4 regions of the Colwellia sp. MT41 genome follow, and region 2 is predicted to be linked to each of the others. Evidence: predicted binding sites of a transcription regulator. Region 2 holds the regulator's gene; each other region holds the start of a gene.
What was found. The regulator sigma-54, encoded in region 2, starts transcription at its own class of promoters, with help from an activator protein. The targets are predictions, from matches to a motif close to GTTGGCACGNNNNTNGNNT.
Positions count from the first base shown of each region.

Region 1: the regulator sigma-54 is predicted to act here: its motif matches at 2,477-2,495, upstream of glnK (P-II family nitrogen regulator).
Region 3: the regulator sigma-54 is predicted to act here: its motif matches at 1,903-1,921, upstream of CMT41_RS12010 (DUF3192 domain-containing protein).
Region 4: the regulator sigma-54 is predicted to act here: its motif matches at 2,097-2,115, upstream of CMT41_RS19395 (DVUA0089 family protein).

Region 1 is NZ_CP013145.1:596,886-601,653, forward strand. It holds gene CMT41_RS02580 (anthranilate synthase component II) at 1-355, opposite strand, end outside; gene CMT41_RS02585 (alginate export family protein) at 547-1,746, opposite strand; gene CMT41_RS19445 (glutaredoxin family protein) at 2,036-2,131, shown strand; gene glnK (P-II family nitrogen regulator) at 2,541-2,879, shown strand; gene CMT41_RS02600 (ammonium transporter) at 2,892-4,172, shown strand; gene CMT41_RS02610 (peptidylprolyl isomerase) at 4,531-4,768, opposite strand, start outside.
Region 2 is NZ_CP013145.1:3,756,167-3,760,934, forward strand. It holds gene lptA (lipopolysaccharide transport periplasmic protein LptA) at 1-478, shown strand, start outside; gene lptB (LPS export ABC transporter ATP-binding protein) at 468-1,223, shown strand; gene CMT41_RS15905 (RNA polymerase factor sigma-54) at 1,342-2,859, shown strand; gene hpf (ribosome hibernation promoting factor) at 2,886-3,173, shown strand; gene ptsN (PTS IIA-like nitrogen regulatory protein PtsN) at 3,281-3,751, shown strand; gene rapZ (RNase adapter RapZ) at 3,779-4,633, shown strand; gene CMT41_RS15925 (HPr family phosphocarrier protein) at 4,664-4,768, shown strand, end outside.
Region 3 is NZ_CP013145.1:2,799,473-2,804,240, reverse strand. It holds gene queF (NADPH-dependent 7-cyano-7-deazaguanine reductase QueF) at 1-744, opposite strand, end outside; gene syd (SecY-interacting protein) at 799-1,410, shown strand; gene CMT41_RS12015 (hypothetical protein) at 1,415-1,783, opposite strand; gene CMT41_RS12010 (DUF3192 domain-containing protein) at 1,976-2,368, shown strand; gene CMT41_RS12005 (GNAT family N-acetyltransferase) at 2,539-3,210, shown strand.
Region 4 is NZ_CP013145.1:3,147,016-3,151,783, forward strand. It holds gene CMT41_RS13445 (hypothetical protein) at 1-38, shown strand, start outside; gene CMT41_RS13450 (hypothetical protein) at 187-855, shown strand; gene CMT41_RS13455 (PH domain-containing protein) at 981-1,328, shown strand; gene CMT41_RS19395 (DVUA0089 family protein) at 1,453-2,031, opposite strand; gene CMT41_RS19220 (hypothetical protein) at 2,472-2,639, shown strand; gene CMT41_RS13465 (hypothetical protein) at 2,967-3,203, shown strand; gene CMT41_RS13470 (IS1595-like element ISCosp3 family transposase) at 3,265-4,203, shown strand.

The DNA.
Region 1 (4,768 bases), 1.2 Mb from region 2:
TCAAGTCGCGGAATAAACCTTGTTGATTATGAGTAATCTTCGAGGTTTTACCGTGCATCACTTTTTTTGCTTTTTCAACTTTAGCGCCAAAGTGTTGCGCAATACATTGATGCCCTAAGCAGACACCTAATAAGGGTATTTTACCGGCAAACTGTGCAATGACAGCCAGAGAAATACCGGCAGAGTCAGGATCGCAAGGACCCGGAGATATAACAATATATTGCGGCTTTAATTGCTCAATTTCTGTTAGGCTAATTTCATTATTTCTATAAACCACCACCTCTTGACCTAGCGCTTGAAAGTAATGCACTAAATTAAAAGTAAAAGAGTCGTAGTTGTCGATCATTAATAACAAAAAGTTTCGCCTAAGTGCGGGTAAATTTCGCGGCTATTCTAATGCTTTTATCGTTACGGGGCAATAAGGGCTAATGCAGTGGTGGCATAATAAAGTAATAAGCTGGCCTATCGGCTTGCTTATTACTTTATTGAGATAGGTTTTATGCTTTTTAGATTACGTCTTTAAGTGACTATGGTGGTCGTTAGTGCTTAGAACTTAGCCGTCACTTGCAGCCATAATTTATTAGTATCCGTTGGTTTTTGCTCTGCATCGCCTTCAGCATAATTAGCAGCTTTAACTAAAACAGCATAGTTTTTATTGAATTGATAACTGGCTATTAAGTTAAGCTCACTACCAAAATCAATACTACCGACATCAGAGGTAAAATCATGGTAAGTTGCCGCCCATTTAACCCCAGAAATTTCACCCTTAGCAGTTATATAAACATCTTGGAGACCTTCACTCGGAGTACCTAAAAATTTATCCGCCCAACCGTTAAACTTATGTTTGGTGGCTAGTGGTGTGTTAAAACCAACACCATTATCGCTACCTAATAATTCATAACCAGCTAATAGAGTTAGTGGGCCAAAGTTATAACCTGCTTCGGCATTAATATACCTAGCTGAGTAACTCGTTGGGTTATCGGCACTATCGCTTTGGCTGGCTAAACTAGCATTCACTAAAACCTTACCAAATTTACCGTTATATAGTGCCCCTAAGGTAGTGCTAGCCTTGTTATAGTTAGCCATATCGTCATAGTCTAACAGATAGGCAAAAGCGGAGATTTTATGAGTTTTATTGAGGTGGTAATGGACATTTACTAGATGGAAGTCACCTTTAATATTGTTAGCGGTAATGTCATTAATGTTTTGGATATAGCTATAATCTACCGAAAAATTATCGGCTGTATATTGGGTACGAACGCCATCATAAGTTTGCTCATTTTGACGCCAGCTAACACCACCAACAAAGCGTTGATTGTTGTGTAAAATACGTTGGCGACCAACAACGGCGCTAAAACCATCATTTTTATATTGAATATAAGCTTGATTGACATCTGTGCCTTGAGGATCGGCAACCACAGGGTAGTCAGTGTTACCGTTAGTTTTACTATGGTAATCATCTACTAGAGCATCAACTTTATCCACTTCTATGGCCATGGAGAAATTACTGTAACTGCCCGTATTAACCGTGAGGCGACTTTTTAATGTTAACGCGGAAGCATTTTTGTCTATGCCATCTTGATTGACGCTTTCATAGCGGGCCCGTAATTCAATTTTAACCCTGCTATCACTCAGTGCTGCCGTAATGCTGCTGCCATGTTCAGTGTTACCGGCAAAGGCAGCAGGAGCCGCGAAAATAGCGGCGCTGATTAGCGATAAGGTAAACGTGTTTACGGTTGTTTTCATAATAATATCCTAAGGTCATGTTTTTTAAGTGGGTTAGTTAGCTTTGTTATTATTATTATGGGTATTAGTAACTGATGGCATGATTGTTACACCGCATTGCGCTAGCTAGTTTGATTTGAATCAAAGTTTGTTACAACTCTGCTCTAGCTTGGCCTTGTTGGTATTTTATTGGCGTTATTATTAGATAATGGCAGTAAGGGCACCGATAAAGAGTTACAGATTAAGCGAGCAACTAGGGTAAAATAGTGGCTAGCATTTTATGGTATGCCACTCTGAATAGGGCAAAGAAATGAAACGTATTGTCTTGTATACCACAGATAAGTGTCCGCATTGCCAAACGGCAAAACGTTACCTTGCACAGCAAGGTATTGCTTTTAGGTTATGAAACGGCCAAGGGGCAAAAAGAGTTTGCCGCTACTGGCCTACGTGGTGTACCGGTATTGAAGGTAGGTGAGCAACTACTCAATATTTTTCAGTGAAAGCTTTTAGTGCACTTTATAATAGTTAAAGCTTTATAATAGTGAAAAATCATCATAGTTTAAGGCTTTACCTCGTTCCCCCTAGGTAAAGCTATCCGCAAGTATAGTCATTTTTCCTCAGCTTATTATTTAGCCTAGCCTATTGCACCAGATGAACCCAGCGGCTTATCTTTATGCACACTCGTGGTGCATTTTGCTAGCTAAAAAAAACACCATTATATCTAAGTGATTAATTAATAGTGTTATTTTATGTTGGCATGTGAATTGTATTATCAAGTTGTTAGTCATTAAAAAGAACAATAACTAGGGGTAAACATGAAACTAATTAGCGCAATCATTAAACCATTCAAATTAGACGATGTCAGAGAGGCCATTTCTGAAATCGGCGTTGAGGGGATCACAGTCAGTGAGGTCAAAGGCTTTGGCCGTCAAAAGGGTCATACCGAATTATATCGCGGCGCAGAATACCAGGTGGATTTCTTACCCAAGGTGAAGCTGGAGATTGCTGTTAATGATGATATGGTTGAGCGTTTAGTCGAAACTATTACTAAAGCAGCTTACACCGGTAAAATTGGTGACGGTAAGATTTTTGTTTTCAACCTAGAGCAAGTCATTCGTATTCGTACGGGTGAACAAGACTCTGAAGCACTTTAAGGGATAGTAATTATGGAACAAAATATTTTTCAATTACAATATGCATTAGATACCTTTTACTTTCTTATGTGTGGTGCCTTAGTTATGTGGATGGCTGCGGGCTTCTCTATGTTAGAGGCTGGCTTAGTACGTGCCAAAAACACCACTGAAATTCTAACCAAAAATGTCGCGCTTTATGCCATTGCTTGTATTATGTATCTTATTGTTGGCTACGATATCATGTATGGCGGCGGCGTTTTCTTAAATGGCATTGCCCTTGATGGCGCTAGTGATGCTGATGCACTGGTTGCTGCAGTATTAGCCGAGTCTGCTGAAGCCGGCTTTGAGGGTGGCGCTGTTTATTCCAATGCGGCTGATTTCTTCTTCCAAGTAGTGTTTGTTGCCACTGCTATGTCGATAGTGTCAGGTGCTGTTGCTGAGCGTATGAAACTGTGGGCATTTCTTGCTTTTACTGTGGTATTAACGGGTTTTATTTATCCTATGCAAGGTAGCTGGACTTGGAACGGTGAAGCCGTCTTTGGTTTATATACCTTAGCTGACTTAGGCTTTTCAGACTTTGCTGGCTCAGGCATTGTCCATATGGCGGGTGCTTCTGCCGCCTTAGCAGGTGTTATATTATTAGGTGCTCGTAAGGGAAAATACGGTAAAGACGGTAAAGTGAATGCCATTCCTGGAGCTAACTTGCCGATGGCAACCTTAGGTACGTTCATTTTATGGATGGGTTGGTTTGGTTTTAATGGTGGTTCAGTATTAAAACTAGCCGATATTAATAGTGCTAACTCTGTGGCTATGGTGTTTTTAAATACCAATGCTGCCGCGGCAGCTGGCGCAATTTCCGCTTTGGTTTTTGCTAAAATCTTATTCAAAAAAGCCGATTTAACCATGACATTAAACGGCGCTTTAGCAGGACTTGTGGCCATTACGGCTGAACCCTCTACCCCGTCACCATTACAAGCAACTCTATTTGGCGCTATTGCTGGCGTGATTGTGGTGTTATCAATTCTTGCTCTGGACAAAATTAAGATTGATGATCCCGTCGGTGCTATTTCAGTACACGGCGTGGTTGGTTTCTTTGGTTTGTTAATCGTACCTATTACCAACTCATCAGCTAGCTTTAGTGGGCAATTGATTGGTGCTGCTACTATCTTTGTCTGGGTATTTGGTACTAGCTTTGTTGTTTGGTTTGCTCTGAAGAAAATCATGGGTATTCGTGTCAGCGCTGAAGAAGAGTATGAAGGTGTTGATATCTCTGACTGTGGTATGGAAGCTTATCCAGAGTTTACTAGGGGTTAAGCGCACCAGAGGTTAATAGTCTCGTGCTTAAAAAGTCAGAGACTAATAACGCTCTACACTAAACAAAAAAAGCAGCGATATCGAGCACGATACGCTGCTTTTTTATTGGGTTTTTCACTAGCTGCTAGGCATTAGGCTCAAGGCGGCGAACTTGATGGTCATCAGAAACTAAACGTGAGAGTGTCATTCGCTGAACAAAAATGGACAATACATGTTTTACTGCTGTAGGCGCGACTTCAGTCGCGCTTAATGCCTTAATCGATTGCGCGAATAAATTCACGCCTACAAATAAATGACCACTCAAGGCGTAATACAGTTCACTTTCTTAACTGACTGACATTAGCCGGTAAGTCTTTTATTAACGAATAAAACGTTTTCTTGTTGAAACAAGGGCTAACATAACCAGCGAAAGCCAGGTTATAGAACCACCACTGTCTGCATTAATAAGGGTATTTTTAACAGGAATTAAATCGCTGTCAGTTACTTCAGAATTATCAATAATAGTTACATATTCAATAACAACAAAATTATCCATGCCAGGCGCGCCCATGTCATTACATGTTTGATTGTCAGCCATGACCATAGGAATACCTTCT
Region 2 (4,768 bases):
TAAAAACAAAATTGCCAGTTATTTAGATAATGTCAGTATTAGACAAGGCTCTATTTCCATTACCGCAGATATAGTTAAGGTATTTAGTCGTATTGATAAAAAAACCGGTGAAAAAAATGATACCTATTTAGCCAAAGGAAATCCTGCCACCTTTGAGCAGCGACTAGAAGACGGTAGCTTAATTAGCTTACAAGCCGATGAAATAACCTATACCCCTAACGCTCATATGATCAAGATTTCAGGTAATGCGCTGGTCAAGCAAGCGGGTAGTGAGGTCAGTGGTGATATAATCACTTATAATACCTTAAGCGAAAAACTAGAAGCACAGGGCTCTGATAACCAGTCTGTTACCACCATACTGCAACCAACAATATTAAAGAAACAAAAAGAAACTCACGAAAAGTCTAAAGCGGAACAATCCGCTGATAACGTAATTGAGCAAGAAGCAGATAAAAAAGGTAATGGCAGTGGCTACTAATATCGATAGTAAACCCTCGGTAAACACGTTAATTGCCGAGGGTTTATCTAAGTCCTATAAAAATAGACAGGTTGTTAAAAATGTCAGTTTACAAGTTAATGCTGGGCAAATAGTTGGCTTATTAGGACCCAATGGCGCTGGCAAAACCACCTCCTTTTATATGATTGTTGGCTTAGTCCCCAATGATGGTGGCACTATCAAACTCAATGGCCAAGACTTAACACTTATTCCTATGCATGAAAGAGCCCGCATGGGCATAGGTTATTTACCGCAAGAAGCATCAATTTTTAGAAAACTCACCGTTAGTGATAATATCATGGCTATCTTACAAATACGTAAAGAGCTTACTGAAACACAACGCGCGGAAAAACTTGAACACCTGTTAGAAGAGTTTCATATTTGTCATATCAAAGATAATACCGGCATGAGCTTGTCAGGTGGTGAAAGACGACGCGTTGAAATTGCCCGAGCATTAGCGGCTGAGCCACAATTTATTTTATTAGATGAACCCTTTGCTGGTGTTGACCCTATTTCGGTTGGCGACATTAAAAAAATAATATTACAATTAAAAGAGCGCGGCATAGGTATATTAATCACCGACCATAATGTTAGAGAAACTTTAGACGTTTGTGAGCATGCCTATATCGTTAGCCACGGTGAAATAATTGCCCAAGGCAATGCCGAGCAAATTCTTGCTAATCAAAAAGTGAGAGATGTATACCTTGGCGAACAATTCACGCTATAGTAAGGCTATACTAAAGCGAAAATGACTAGCTTTAAGCAGAACAATTTAAGAGCAAAGTAGTGATAGATTAGCAAACTATAACTACTAAGAATAATAAATAGGAAATCATATAACCTAGATGCGACCTACACTACAGCTCCGTATTGGACAACAATTAACCATGACTCCGCAGTTGCAACAAGCAATCAAGCTGTTGCAACTGTCAACGTTAGAATTACAACAAGAAATTCAAGAAGTATTAGAGAGCAATCCATTACTTGAGCTTGATGAAAAAGTTGAAAATGAAAATACTAGCGATGAAAACAATCTTGAAGAAGCATTTACAACCAGTGTCTCTGAAACTAACACTGAGCTGACAACAAGTGACGGGAGTGAAGAGCAACCAGCAAGTATTGACGAAATCAGTACCACTGAGGCCATGGAAAAAAAGGAAATACCCGAAGAACTAAATATCGATACCACCTGGGAAGAAAGTTACAGTGCTGGCGTTTCAAATACCGGCGCAGTTAGTAGCCCTGCCGATGATTATACCTATCAAGGGGAAACCACGGACTCCATTCAAGATCATCTATTGTGGCAAATGGAATTAACGCCTTTCACTGATACCGATAAAACCATCGCTATTGCCATTATTGAAGCAGTTGATGATGCCGGTTATTTAACCGTATCACCAGAAGAAATTCTAGAAAGTGTCGGTACAGAAGGGCTAGAGCAGGATGAAGTTGAAGCGGTCTTAAAACGTATTAATATGTTTGACCCTATTGGCGTCGCTGCTCGCTCAATTGCTGATTGTTTACTTATTCAGTTGAATCAATTTAGTGCTGATACCCCTTATCTGAAAGAAAGTAAACTCATTATCAATGAACATATTGATTTACTTGGTAACCGAGATTACCGTCAGTTAATGCGTAAAACCAAATTAAAAGAAGATCAACTGCGTGAAGTTATGCGTTTAATTCAAAGCTTAAATCCTCGTCCAGGTGATGCGGTAATTAAAGGTAATAACCAATACGTTATTCCTGATGTTACCGTTGAAAAGAAAAATGGTCGCTGGGTGGTTGAGTTAAATTCGGACACGGCACCAAAACTCTCTATTAATAAGCAATATGCGGCCATGTCTAAAACAATGAAATCATCAACTAATGATGGTCAATTTATTAGATCAAACTTGCAAGAAGCCAAATGGTTTATTAAGAGCTTAGAATCTCGTAATGACACCTTACTCAAGGTGTCCAATTGCATAGTTCAGCGTCAGCAAGGATTTTTAGAGCATGGTGCTGAAGCCATGCTTCCTATGGTGCTCAATGATATTGCTGAAGCTGTTGATATGCACGAATCCACCATATCTCGAGTGACCACGCAAAAATACATGCACACACCAAGAGGGATTTTTGAGTTAAAATACTTCTTCTCCAGCCATGTTAGTACCGAAAATGGTGGTGAATGTTCATCGACCGCAATTCGTTCTTTAATTAAAAAACTTATCTTAGCGGAAACACCTGCTAAACCGTTAAGTGACAGCAAAATGGCTGATATACTGGCCGAGCAGGGAATAAAAGTGGCGCGACGGACTATTGCTAAATACCGAGAATCATTAGCGATACCACCATCAAACCAACGTAAGAGTTTACTTTAAAACACTACCATAAAAGGATCATGCTTATGCAAATTAATCTTTCTGGCCATCATGTAGAAGTAACAAGTTCATTACGAAAATATGTTGATAGCAAGTTCTCAAAACTAGAACGACATTTTGATCATATCAATAATATTCATGTCGTACTTACCGTAGAAAAGCTTAACCAAAAAGCAGAAGCCAATATCCATATTAATGGCGGTGAAGTGTTTGCCTCAGCAGTTAACGGCGACATGTATGCTTCTATTGATACTCTAGTTGATAAACTTGATCGACAAATCCTTAAGTATAAAGGTAAGATAGCTCAGCACTAAGCTTAGCTAAATCATGAATACGCTTTAAAGTAATTAAAGCCGATAAATCTGGCGCCCTAAGCTAAATGAATTAGCACAGTTGGGCGCCTAAAATAATTAACACCATTATGCAATTATCAGAAATATTAACAACAAGCTGTACCACTTGTGATGTAGAAATCACCAGTAAAAAACGTATTTTAGAAAAAATTTGTCAACTCGCTGCCAAGCAAATCGGTGATATAGAACAAGATGATCTGCTAGAAAGTTTACTTAATAGAGAAAAAATGGGTAGTACCGGCATAGGAAACGGCATTGCCATACCCCATGGTCGATTACCTAATGCCAATAAAGCTGTCGCAGTGTTAATAACAACAGAACAAGCTATTGATTTTGATGCCATAGATAATAGGAATGTAGATGTTTTTATTGCCTTATTTGTGCCGGAAAATAGCTGTAAAGAACACTTAATTACCCTACAAAGTATCGCTAAATTATTTAGTAATAAAAAGATGATTAAGCGAGTTCGCAAATGCCATGATAATCAAGCACTCTATAACCTAATTCAACAAGCTAGTAATACCCTAGATGCCATATAGTAAAGTACACGGATATAAGATATAAGAATGAAACTAATCATAGTTAGTGGCCGCTCTGGCTCGGGTAAATCAGTTGCCCTACGCGTATTAGAAGATCTTGGTTATTATTGTGTCGATAACATTCCAATTAACCTCTTACCGGCATTAATCCATACGGTTATCAATGACTATGAAAACGTTGCCGTCAGTTTAGATGTACGAAATTTACCAAAAGATCCCGAAGATATTCCTGAAATCATTGCCTACTTACCTAGAGCAGTAGACGTTAATACCTTATTTCTTGATGCCGATGATAAAGACTTAATCAGGCGTTTTAGTGAAACACGTCGTTTGCACCCCCTTATAAAGGAGAATATGACCCTTGAGCAAGCGATTACCCGAGAAAAGTCATTATTAGAGCCGATATCAACGAATGCTGACTTATACATAAATACTAGCCAACTTACCCCTCATCAACTTGCTGATTTAGTCAGGGAAAGGATTTTAGGCAAAAAGACCGGTTCCATGGTACTGGTCTTTAAATCGTTTGGTTTTAAACACGGTATTCCAATCGATGCCGATTATGTTTTTGACGCGAGGTTTTTACCTAATCCTTTTTGGGAGAAATCACTGAAGGGCAAAACAGGGGTTGATGCAGAGGTCAAAGATTTTCTTGCCAGCCAAGCGATAGTCACTAAGTTTATTTGGCAAATTAACAGTTTTATGATGACATGGTTACCACACTTAGAACGCAACAATCGTAGTTATGTCACTATAGCTATTGGTTGTACCGGTGGCAAACATAGATCAGTTTATATCGCAGAAATGTTAGCCAAGAATTTCCGTAAAGAGCGCGAAGATATTCAAACGCACCATAGAGATATTCATATAAAATCAACTTAATAAGTGAGCAGAATAATGGGTGCTATAGTATTGCCAAAAAAATCCCAACAAGTGACCATTTGTAATAAGTTGGGTTTGCACGCTCGTGCAGCCACTAAACTTGCACAATTAAGCCAAAAGTTTTCCGCACAAATC
Region 3 (4,768 bases), 960 kb from region 2:
GCAAAATTTTTGCAAATCACAGTATATTCTTTCGATACATTGCTCATGGAACTCATTATGCTGGCGAAAGGAAATCAAATATTTTAATAGTGTGGCATGATCTATGGCTTTACCGCGGTAGTGAATATAAATACTTGCCCAATCAGGTTGATTGGTAATTAAACAATTAGACTTTAATAAATGACTAACTAAATGCTCCTCAACTTTAGCACTTTTATCTTTTTTTTGTGCTTGAGCTAGTAACTGTGCATCATATTGATAGTTATCTATGCTGATATCTGCACCATCGATACAAATACAATTATCTGGTTTTTTTGCAATAGCTAAAGCGGGACAGTGATCGACCGCAAATAAACGTACTTTTGCTGGCGAGCCGGCAATGTTTGATAAGTCCTTAATTAATATTTGCTCAACGTCTTTGATACTGGCAAAGCGTGTTTGATTAAAGCTATTTAAATACAGCTTAAAAGACTTTGACTCAACAATGTTGTCACTGGTACAAGCAAAGCGAAACTCAGCGACTGCAACTACCGGTTTGCCCTTTTCATTGAGCCAAGAAAGTTCATAGCCATACCAGACATCTTCGCCAATAAAGGGTAAATTGTTTGGATCTAGAGCTAAGTCATCTCTATTTAAACTTCGAGGTACTCCTTGTAGCAATTCTGCGGTATATTCGCTGCAATATTCTGTACTTTTACCCAGTGTTAACTTGCTTAGTTCCGTTGCATTTTGATAATTGGCCATAAATTTTTCAGTAGTGAGCTAGTATCTTGCTATTTTAAAGGATCTTTTCTTTATATGACATCTACAAATAAAACTTTAGCGCAATCACTTTTAGCCTTTAGTAAAGACTTTAGCCAACAACACATCAAGCAATTTGGACATTTACCTACCAGAGAGCATGATGAGCAATGGTTATCACCTTGTGAATTAGGTCCACATGATGATAGTCATCATTATTGGCAACCCGTGGCGGTGAAAACTGAGTCAGTCACGGATGAAAATACCGAGACGCTATCTTTTAGTAATGTTGAGTCGGCATTAGATCTTGAACTACATCCGGATATAAAGACTTATTTCACCACTATTTTCAGTGGCGAAATTGTAGCAGAGTGTAGTGAAGGGCAGTTATCACTGCTTTTTGCTTGGAATAGGGAAGATTTTGACCGTTTACAAGAGAATATCATTGGTCATATCTTAATGAAGCAAAGATTAAAGCAGGCTGAAACCGTGTTCTTTGCTGTTACCGATGAAGAAGATATGATTATCTCTGTCGATAATACTAATGGTGAAGTTTGGGTGGAACGTGTCGGTTGTCAACCACATAAAAAACTCAGTGATTCATTAGTCAGCTTTATCGGTCAATTAACGCCAAAGAGTTTAGTTACTGATACTAAAATAAAGAGCTAAGATGTTATTTTTTTTGATTGACTTGCTCAGTTAAGTTTTTGATAAGCAGTTTTACTTCCGCTAATTCATTTTTTATCTCGGTTAACTCTTGCGCTAATGACTGCTGAATTATTTTCTTTACCGCGCCATTTTCAACGAGAGAGTCTAGTAGGGCAGTGTTATCGTTGCTCGATTTGTCTTGACTAACTTGCTGTTCTTTAACACTTACTGGTGCAATAAAGTCGGGTTGGTGTTGCCAGTTTTTTAATGTGGTGATTAATGTGGCTAACGGAGTCCGTTGGCTCAGCTTTGCTTTTACCAAGGCTACGGTTGGTTTTTTGCCTGCATTGGCAAGTTGGTTTGCACAGATTAAAATTTCATCGATAATTGTCATTTTACTTACTGATTAAAAATAATTAATTAATTTAACTATATTTTAGCCAATATAACTAAAAATGTCTGCAACTTCATTGATGTATTTTAAAAAATATCATCTATTCAATGACTTATGTGGTTGGCTTGTTTTTTGCAATTCTGAGTAAAGGATTATTATAACAATTACATTTTACCTCTAGGGAATATAGATATGAAAAAATCAATACTTGCTTTACTCATTGCTGCACCACTAGCAATGACATTATCTGGTTGTGTTATTAAAATAAACGATGATGGTATTGATCATGGTTTTGTCAGCGATAGTAAAGATCGTGCCTACAACAACCGTAAAAAAATTGCTAACGTTCAATTGGGTGCTTCTTTTATGGATATGCAGGCAAACTTAGGTGTCGCTGATTTTTCTGAGACTTATACTGACGGCGATGATACGGTGCGTGTTTTATATTATCGTACCCAACGTAAACATAAAGATGGTTTAACAACAAAAGATGAATGTACTTTCTTACAGTTTATTAATGGCAAATTAGTTGAAACCGGTAATGGTGGCGATTTTTTGAAAACTCAACAGGTAAAAGCTAACTAATTATCTATTATTACTATTACTTAAATGCCTCGCTTAGCGGGGTATTTTTTTATCTAAATTATATGGCTTTCATGGTAGTTAAACGAATTATATTTGACCTGTTTGAAATTATGCTGCTATGGTGAGTTGTTAGGTTAGCAAATAATCCACCGTCAGAGTAGGAGAATATAATGAGTGAAACCGAATCGGTAGAAAATAGTATTGATGACAATTTAGACCAAAACGTTAATATTCGAGCGACTTATTTGAGTGCTCATGAGTTGAAATTAGCAGCGTCACTTTTATATCAAGCTTATCATGATGACCCCGTTTTTTTAGAGATATTTAATAGCGATAAAGAAGATTATGAGCAACGTCTTCGTGGTGCTATTAGAGAAGAACTCAATGCTTTTTGGCAAGCAAAACAACCCATGATTGGTTTGTATCTCGGGGAATCTATGGTTGGTGTCGCCTGTATTAACAGCCCAGATGAAACCTTGGCAACTGATCGTTTTTGGCATTGGCGTCTTAAAATGCTATTAAATGCCGGTTACTTTAGTACTAAGCAGATGATGAAAAAAGAACAAATTGTCTTGGCTGCTGTCCCCTTAAAGGTTTTCCATTTCCTATCATTTATTGCTGTTCATCCTCTGCATCAGCAGCATGGTTTTGGTCATTACTTAATGGCCGCCGTCAATACTGTTTTGGATGAACACCCAGATAGTGAAGGGGTAGCCGTTTATGCTACCTCAGAAAAATTTAAAGAATTTTTTAAGCATGTTGATTACCAAACGGTTAAAGAGGTATCGGTAGGAAACGTGTGTGGTGCGGTAATGGTTCACTATCGAGATAAAGTGGAATAGCTGCACTTTATTGGCATATTTTAAGGCTATATTAGGCCTTATCTCTCTCAAGTAATTCCCTTAATAAAAAATAGCACCGACAAAGTGCTATTTTTTTTGTAAGACATGTCTTACAGCTTTGTGAGATATATTGGCAATTTCTGCTGCAATGTGGAATGGTTGATCTGTAACATATTGTTTTTTGTATGTTTACATGAATTATCGCTTGTTACATTGTTTTTACATTTAGAGTTTGCTTGTTAATACGCATCGATAAATGAAATTTAGGTGTACTATTAAACATGTCAGGAAGACAAGGAGCAGGGGGCTTCAGCGTTACTTGTAACGTGATTAGGGACGATGCATGTTGCTAAAATGGAATTGCAGCGACATAAGGACTTACTGAGGACAGTAAACATAACTTACGGATTGAGTTGAGTCAATAGGATGCAATGGATGCAAGTCAAGGATGATATGAGTAGGGATGCTTGTGTAGCGTATAGGGAGAGCCTAAAGCTGGATGCTTTAATTATAAATAATACTTTGGTGCTATTTATAAAAAGGTTTAACAAGGAGGCTTTAAGGACGAGGTCTAGTAGCAGGATGCTACTATGGATGATATGAACAAGGATGTGGCTTGGTTAGGATTACCAAGGTCAGGAAGACAGTAGTTATGGATGGCTACTTAAATGGATGTATAAATAGGGAGATTAGTTAAGGACGATTAATTCAGGAAACGGTGTCAGGAAGATGCTAATTAAGGATGATATGTTTAAGGATGTGGCTTGGTTAGGATTACCAAGGTCAGCAAGACAGTAGTTATGGATGGCTACTTAAATGGATGTATAAATAGGGAGATTAGTTAAGGACGATTAATTCAGGGAACGGTGTCAGGAAGATGCTAATTAAGGATGATATGTTTAAGGATGTGGCTTGGTTAGGATTACCAAGGTCAGCAAGACAGTAGTTATGGATGGCTACTTAAATGGATGTATAAATAGGGAGATTAGTTAAGGACGATTAATTCAGGGAACGGTGTCAGGAAGATGCTAATTAAGGATGATATGTTTAAGGATGTGGCTTGGTTAGGATTACCAAGGTCAGCAAGACAGTAGTTATGGATGGCTACTTAAATGGATGTATAAATAGGGAGATTAGTTAAGGACGATTAATTCAGGGAACGGTGTTAGGAAGACGCTAATTAAGGATGATATGAACAATGGTGTGGCTTTGGATTACCCAGGTCTGCATCGAGTAGTTAGGGACGGCTACCATCAAGGAGTGTTAACTAAGGAGATGATTGTCAGGAAGACACAAATTAAGGATGATTGAATGGGCGCTTAACAGTTACCAAAATGGATATGAGTGGACTCATAAAGGATATGCTAGGGATAGTCGTTCAAGGAAGAAGTGAGATCATTAAATTTGTGTGCAGGACGCACCTTATTAAGCTAGTTTTAGAAATGCGACTTAATGAGTCGCATTTTTTATGTGTAGTTGGTGATTTATGCTCGATTGTTGCTATAGCTTATGCAGGGTAACTACTATCAATAGGTAGCCAACACCTTGATAAAAGTTT
Region 4 (4,768 bases), 610 kb from region 2:
TGCCACTTTACAGGCACAACACCACCACACCCCGTTGATATCATATCAATGTCACCTGAGCAGATAGCTCTTTATATAAAGACAAAAGCCGCTAAGAAGTAATTCAAAGCAGCTTTCGATAAATTCGCTAGTGGCTGTAGTTTTGCCGACCTCACCACTAGCTTATTCATAAGAGAGTATCCCACAATGACACATTTAAAAAAATGCTCATTGCTAGAAACTTTATTTTCTAGGGGTGATCACATTGATATTATCAAAGGTAACTTAGTTATAACGCCAGCAAGTAAACAGCCAGTACCTAAAAAATGGCTTGCTGAAAACTCAACTCGTTTGTTGATAGAAATAGCCGCTTTGCTTGATGTTAATGTTTATATCTACGATAACTATTCAACGGGATATTATGGCAAACATAAAAGCCCAGGAATGACACTACAGTTAATTAATATATCAACAGGTGAGGATTGCTACTTAACCTTTAATGTTGACCTAAAAAGAAGCCGTACAACTAACAATGGGATAAAAGGTAGTTGCTTACCTAAAGGACAATTCCGTATTAGCAAAAAATATAAATTCTACCAATTTTGGCTTTCAACGGGTTTGAGTTTACCCCCAAGATTATCTAGCTTTCATGATTACATGGGGAACTTAAAGCAGTGTTTTTTCATACCTACTTTTGCTCATGGCGCTAAAGTAGAAGATAAAATCATACCTTTGCTTAACCTTTTCCATGGTGAGGTATGGGCTAGGTTTTCACAGCTTAATCCAAACAACAACCGAACAAGTGACATACAACAGCCAGACAAAACACATCAACAAACTACCGATGAATGGCTAAGTGAGTGGGAGCAAGCATGAAAAATGGAATTACCATTCCCACTTGTAAATGGAAAATAATATTCGAAGTATTCTTGGAAATCATATTTAAAATAATGAGGGTTTATATTTAATACCTATTATTTAATTTGCTTGGTGAGTTTTTATTGGGCGATAAATACCAACCTGAAACTGTTTACAGTTTATTGTTACTGCCAACGTTGTACGTTTTAAAAGGCGCACATATTATAATTTCACCCTATTTTGTCGTTGTTAAAATATCCGACAATGAGGTTCAATCTAGAACAGGAATTTTTACCTATAGACTAGATAAGCTTCAGCTTAAAACAGTAGAGAATATTGAAATAGTAAGTACCTTGTTAGGTAAGGAATTTAACTACAGCACAATATATTTATATGCTCATGGTTCATGGTTTGAATTGCTTTATGTAGTTCACCTTGAAGAGATAAAAGCGCAAATAGAAAGTAATTTAGAAAACGTAAGAGGTAAGTGAATTTTCCACATATATTAGCTTGCTATAAATGGCGGTAACTTTCTTCAGGCAATAAAAAAGCACCAATCAATGGTGCTTAATGTTTTACTCATTACTTGAATGTTAGAGTATGAAACAGACTAGATTACTGTTTTTTGAATCTACGTGCTGCTAAACCCATAATACCTAAGGCGAAGATGGCAAGGGTTGTTGGTTCAGGTACTGAGTTAGTACTTAACACACCAGCTTGAGATGAAATAGATACCCTGTAATTACCCACGCTAATTTCATTAGTATTGCTTTCATTAATTCCATCTCTAGCACCAGCTTCATTTAGGTGATAATCACCAATTGCAAAAACATATGTTCCAACATTAAGATTGACAGACATAAAACTATCGTAGTCTTCAGTTGAACCATCGTTTCCAAGTTCACCGTCATCATTTGAGTCAACTAGCGAACCATTAATATCGTTAGAAAATAAATAAATATAACTATCTAAATGATCGTTATTTGTTCCATTATCAAAAAAATCATCATAGTCCCCTTCGTAAGCTAATACATCAAAAGTGAACAGGCCGCTACTTGTAACATTTAATATCCAATGGTCTACTTCTGCGCCTGAGTCGATACGTCCATCAAGAGTAATCAAACCTGCATTAGCAAAACCACTAACAGATAAAACTAATCCAGCAACAGCCGCTTTTATCATTTTTATATTCATCGTATTTTCCTTTGTAATACATTCCTTGAAATAGAAAGGCATTTTAGTTAATGCTTTTCAGCTTAAAGCAAAAATCATACCACTTATAATAAATTACTATTTTTCATCACTTTACCGGTAAATTAACAATGGTAAATTAAAAAGTGTAAAGTTAGTAGACACTTATCCAATCATAAGTTGTTATCTACCTTGGCTTAACAAACATCATCACTATCGCGTTCACGGCCTATCAAGTATAGCCCCGCGCATTAACAACAACCTATCAATGACATTGAATATTTATAAAGGCAGTTAAACCAGCAGTAATACTGTATAGGAAAAGCATAAACATAGAACAGCTCGCCCCATAAGAACCTAAGAAAAGTAGTACGTTAACCCTGTTTTTCGCACAAGATAAACATGATACAATGTAAACATATCCTTACAATAAAGACTTTAATATGACAGCAACTAACAAAACACCTACCAGTAAATACATGGCTGGCGATATCAGGCATTTAATCAACAAAGCCATTCAAGATGAATTAACCAACTTACCAAACACATTAGCTGAAATTAAAGACCCGGTTCAAAGGTTAAACTTCTTAACTAACCTGAACTCTGGATAAGCAGCACTTGCTCAATATTCCCCTTTATCCGATTCTCAGCGTTAACACGTCGATAAATAACCCGTTATTCATAAACGTGTTGCCTTGATAATCGAATAAATTGAAACATTGATAGTGTATATTACTACTTAATCTTGTATATTTTGTTCTTAACAACCGTAAGTCGTTGTTTTTACTTATACATCAAGCACTCATTATCCAGAGTTCAGGTTAACTAAACTTATGCCTTTTGTTTGTGCTCCAATTAAACAAGTTGGTGTTATGACAGCACGTAGGGAAATAGGCGAAGACAATATATCTTAACTTTAGTTTTCAGGGTAAATGACAATGCCTAAAGGTCATCATTACGGCAGAACACAAACAAGGGCTTACACTGGTGAGTATCACCGCATACATGCCAATATATTCAAGTCTTTACTCACTACACCATTAGGTAGTTACTCAATCGACTCTGAATACCTGAGTGCTAATCACCGTAAGCTAGTCTTAAAAGAAAATAAAAATGGTGTTCGTTATGTAACATTCACAATAAACGATAAGCCCCATAAAATAGGCTATGTCTGAGTAAATTGTTGCAAAGGTACCATACTTAATTTATGTGTGAATAACTTCCAAGGTGACACTCATGAATGAACAACAATTTACTCATTTTTTACAGCAGCTTACATTGTTATCGCCGAGTCAGCGACAACGACTTCATCAGAGACTAGGACAGACTGAATTATCGGCAGAAGAAGTTTTATCAGTTCAGGCAACGTTGCAACGATGTCCTCACTGTCAGTCAACGTTATTAAAACCATGGGGTTCAAGCCATGGACTGCCCCGTTATCGGTGTGCAACCTGTCAAAAAACATGTAATCCATTAACTAAAACGCCACTGGCTAGATTACGCCAACGCGATAAGTGGCTAACCTATGCTCAAACATTAATTGATGGGTTGAGTATTAGAAAAGCAGCCAAATTATGCGGTGTTGATAAGAACACAGCATTTCTTTGGCGTCACCGGTTTCTAGAAATCGCTAACACGCATCAAGCGTTGCATGAAGAAGGGATTGTTGAAGCTGATGAAACCTTTTTTCTTGAGTCGTTTAAAGGTCAACGCAACTTACCGCGGCCACCAAGAAAGCGTGGAGGAGTGGGTAAAACAAGAGGAACCAGCGATGATCAAATTCCTGTGCTAGTCGTCAGGGATAGACATAAATCTACCGCGACAGTGATCTTAGCAAAAGTTGATGCCCAGCATGTGGCTGCGGTTTTAACCCCTCTTGTTGATAAAGATGCGGTACTTTGCACTGATGGTGCAGCAGTATATTCCGCATTTTGTAAAACTAAAGGGATCAAACATGAGGTGATCCTTACTAAAGGCCCGAGAACGCGAGGCGCATTTCATATTCAAAACGTCAATGCATTTGATAGCAGGCTTAAAGGGTGGATGAAACGGTTTCACGGTGTTGCAACCAAGTATTTGGGGAATTACTTAGGATGGAGAAGAATGCTAGAACGTTATTCTCATATAAGCCCAGAGATTTGCTTATTTGAAGCTGTTGGACGAATGCCACAATAGCTACTTCAGACATAGCCATAAAATAGCCTTAAAGCTCGATAATCGAAGCGCCAGCAACAAACTATACATAACTTGCCCATACTGCCAAAAACAACGCCAGCACCTTTACGCTATCAAACATGCCTATGCTTGCCGCCAATGTATCGGCTTACATTACGCTAGCCAAAGTGAAAGACCACAAGACAGACTAATTAGGCGTATTAGAAAACTAAGAAAAGAGTTGTGGGGCTTTGATTGGCCTGACGTAAATAACATGTTTGAAAACATTCATTACTGGCCTAAACCAAAAGGGATGCGCTGGAAAACCTTTTACATGAAGCGAGATAAAATAACCGAGTTAGAAAAGAAATACTGGCCGTTTGTAGATTCTCAAATAGAAAAGTTAAGTTATTTACTTTAAAAGGTCACTCGCTGAAAAACTAATGAGTGACTTTTTACCTTGGTTACACCAGAGGTAACACTACGCAAAACAAGAAACAACAAAACTCTTATTTAACAAATAGATAATATCAATCAACGGTTTCCGGTGGAGACGCCATTACTAGTAATCCCCCCCCCCATGAAC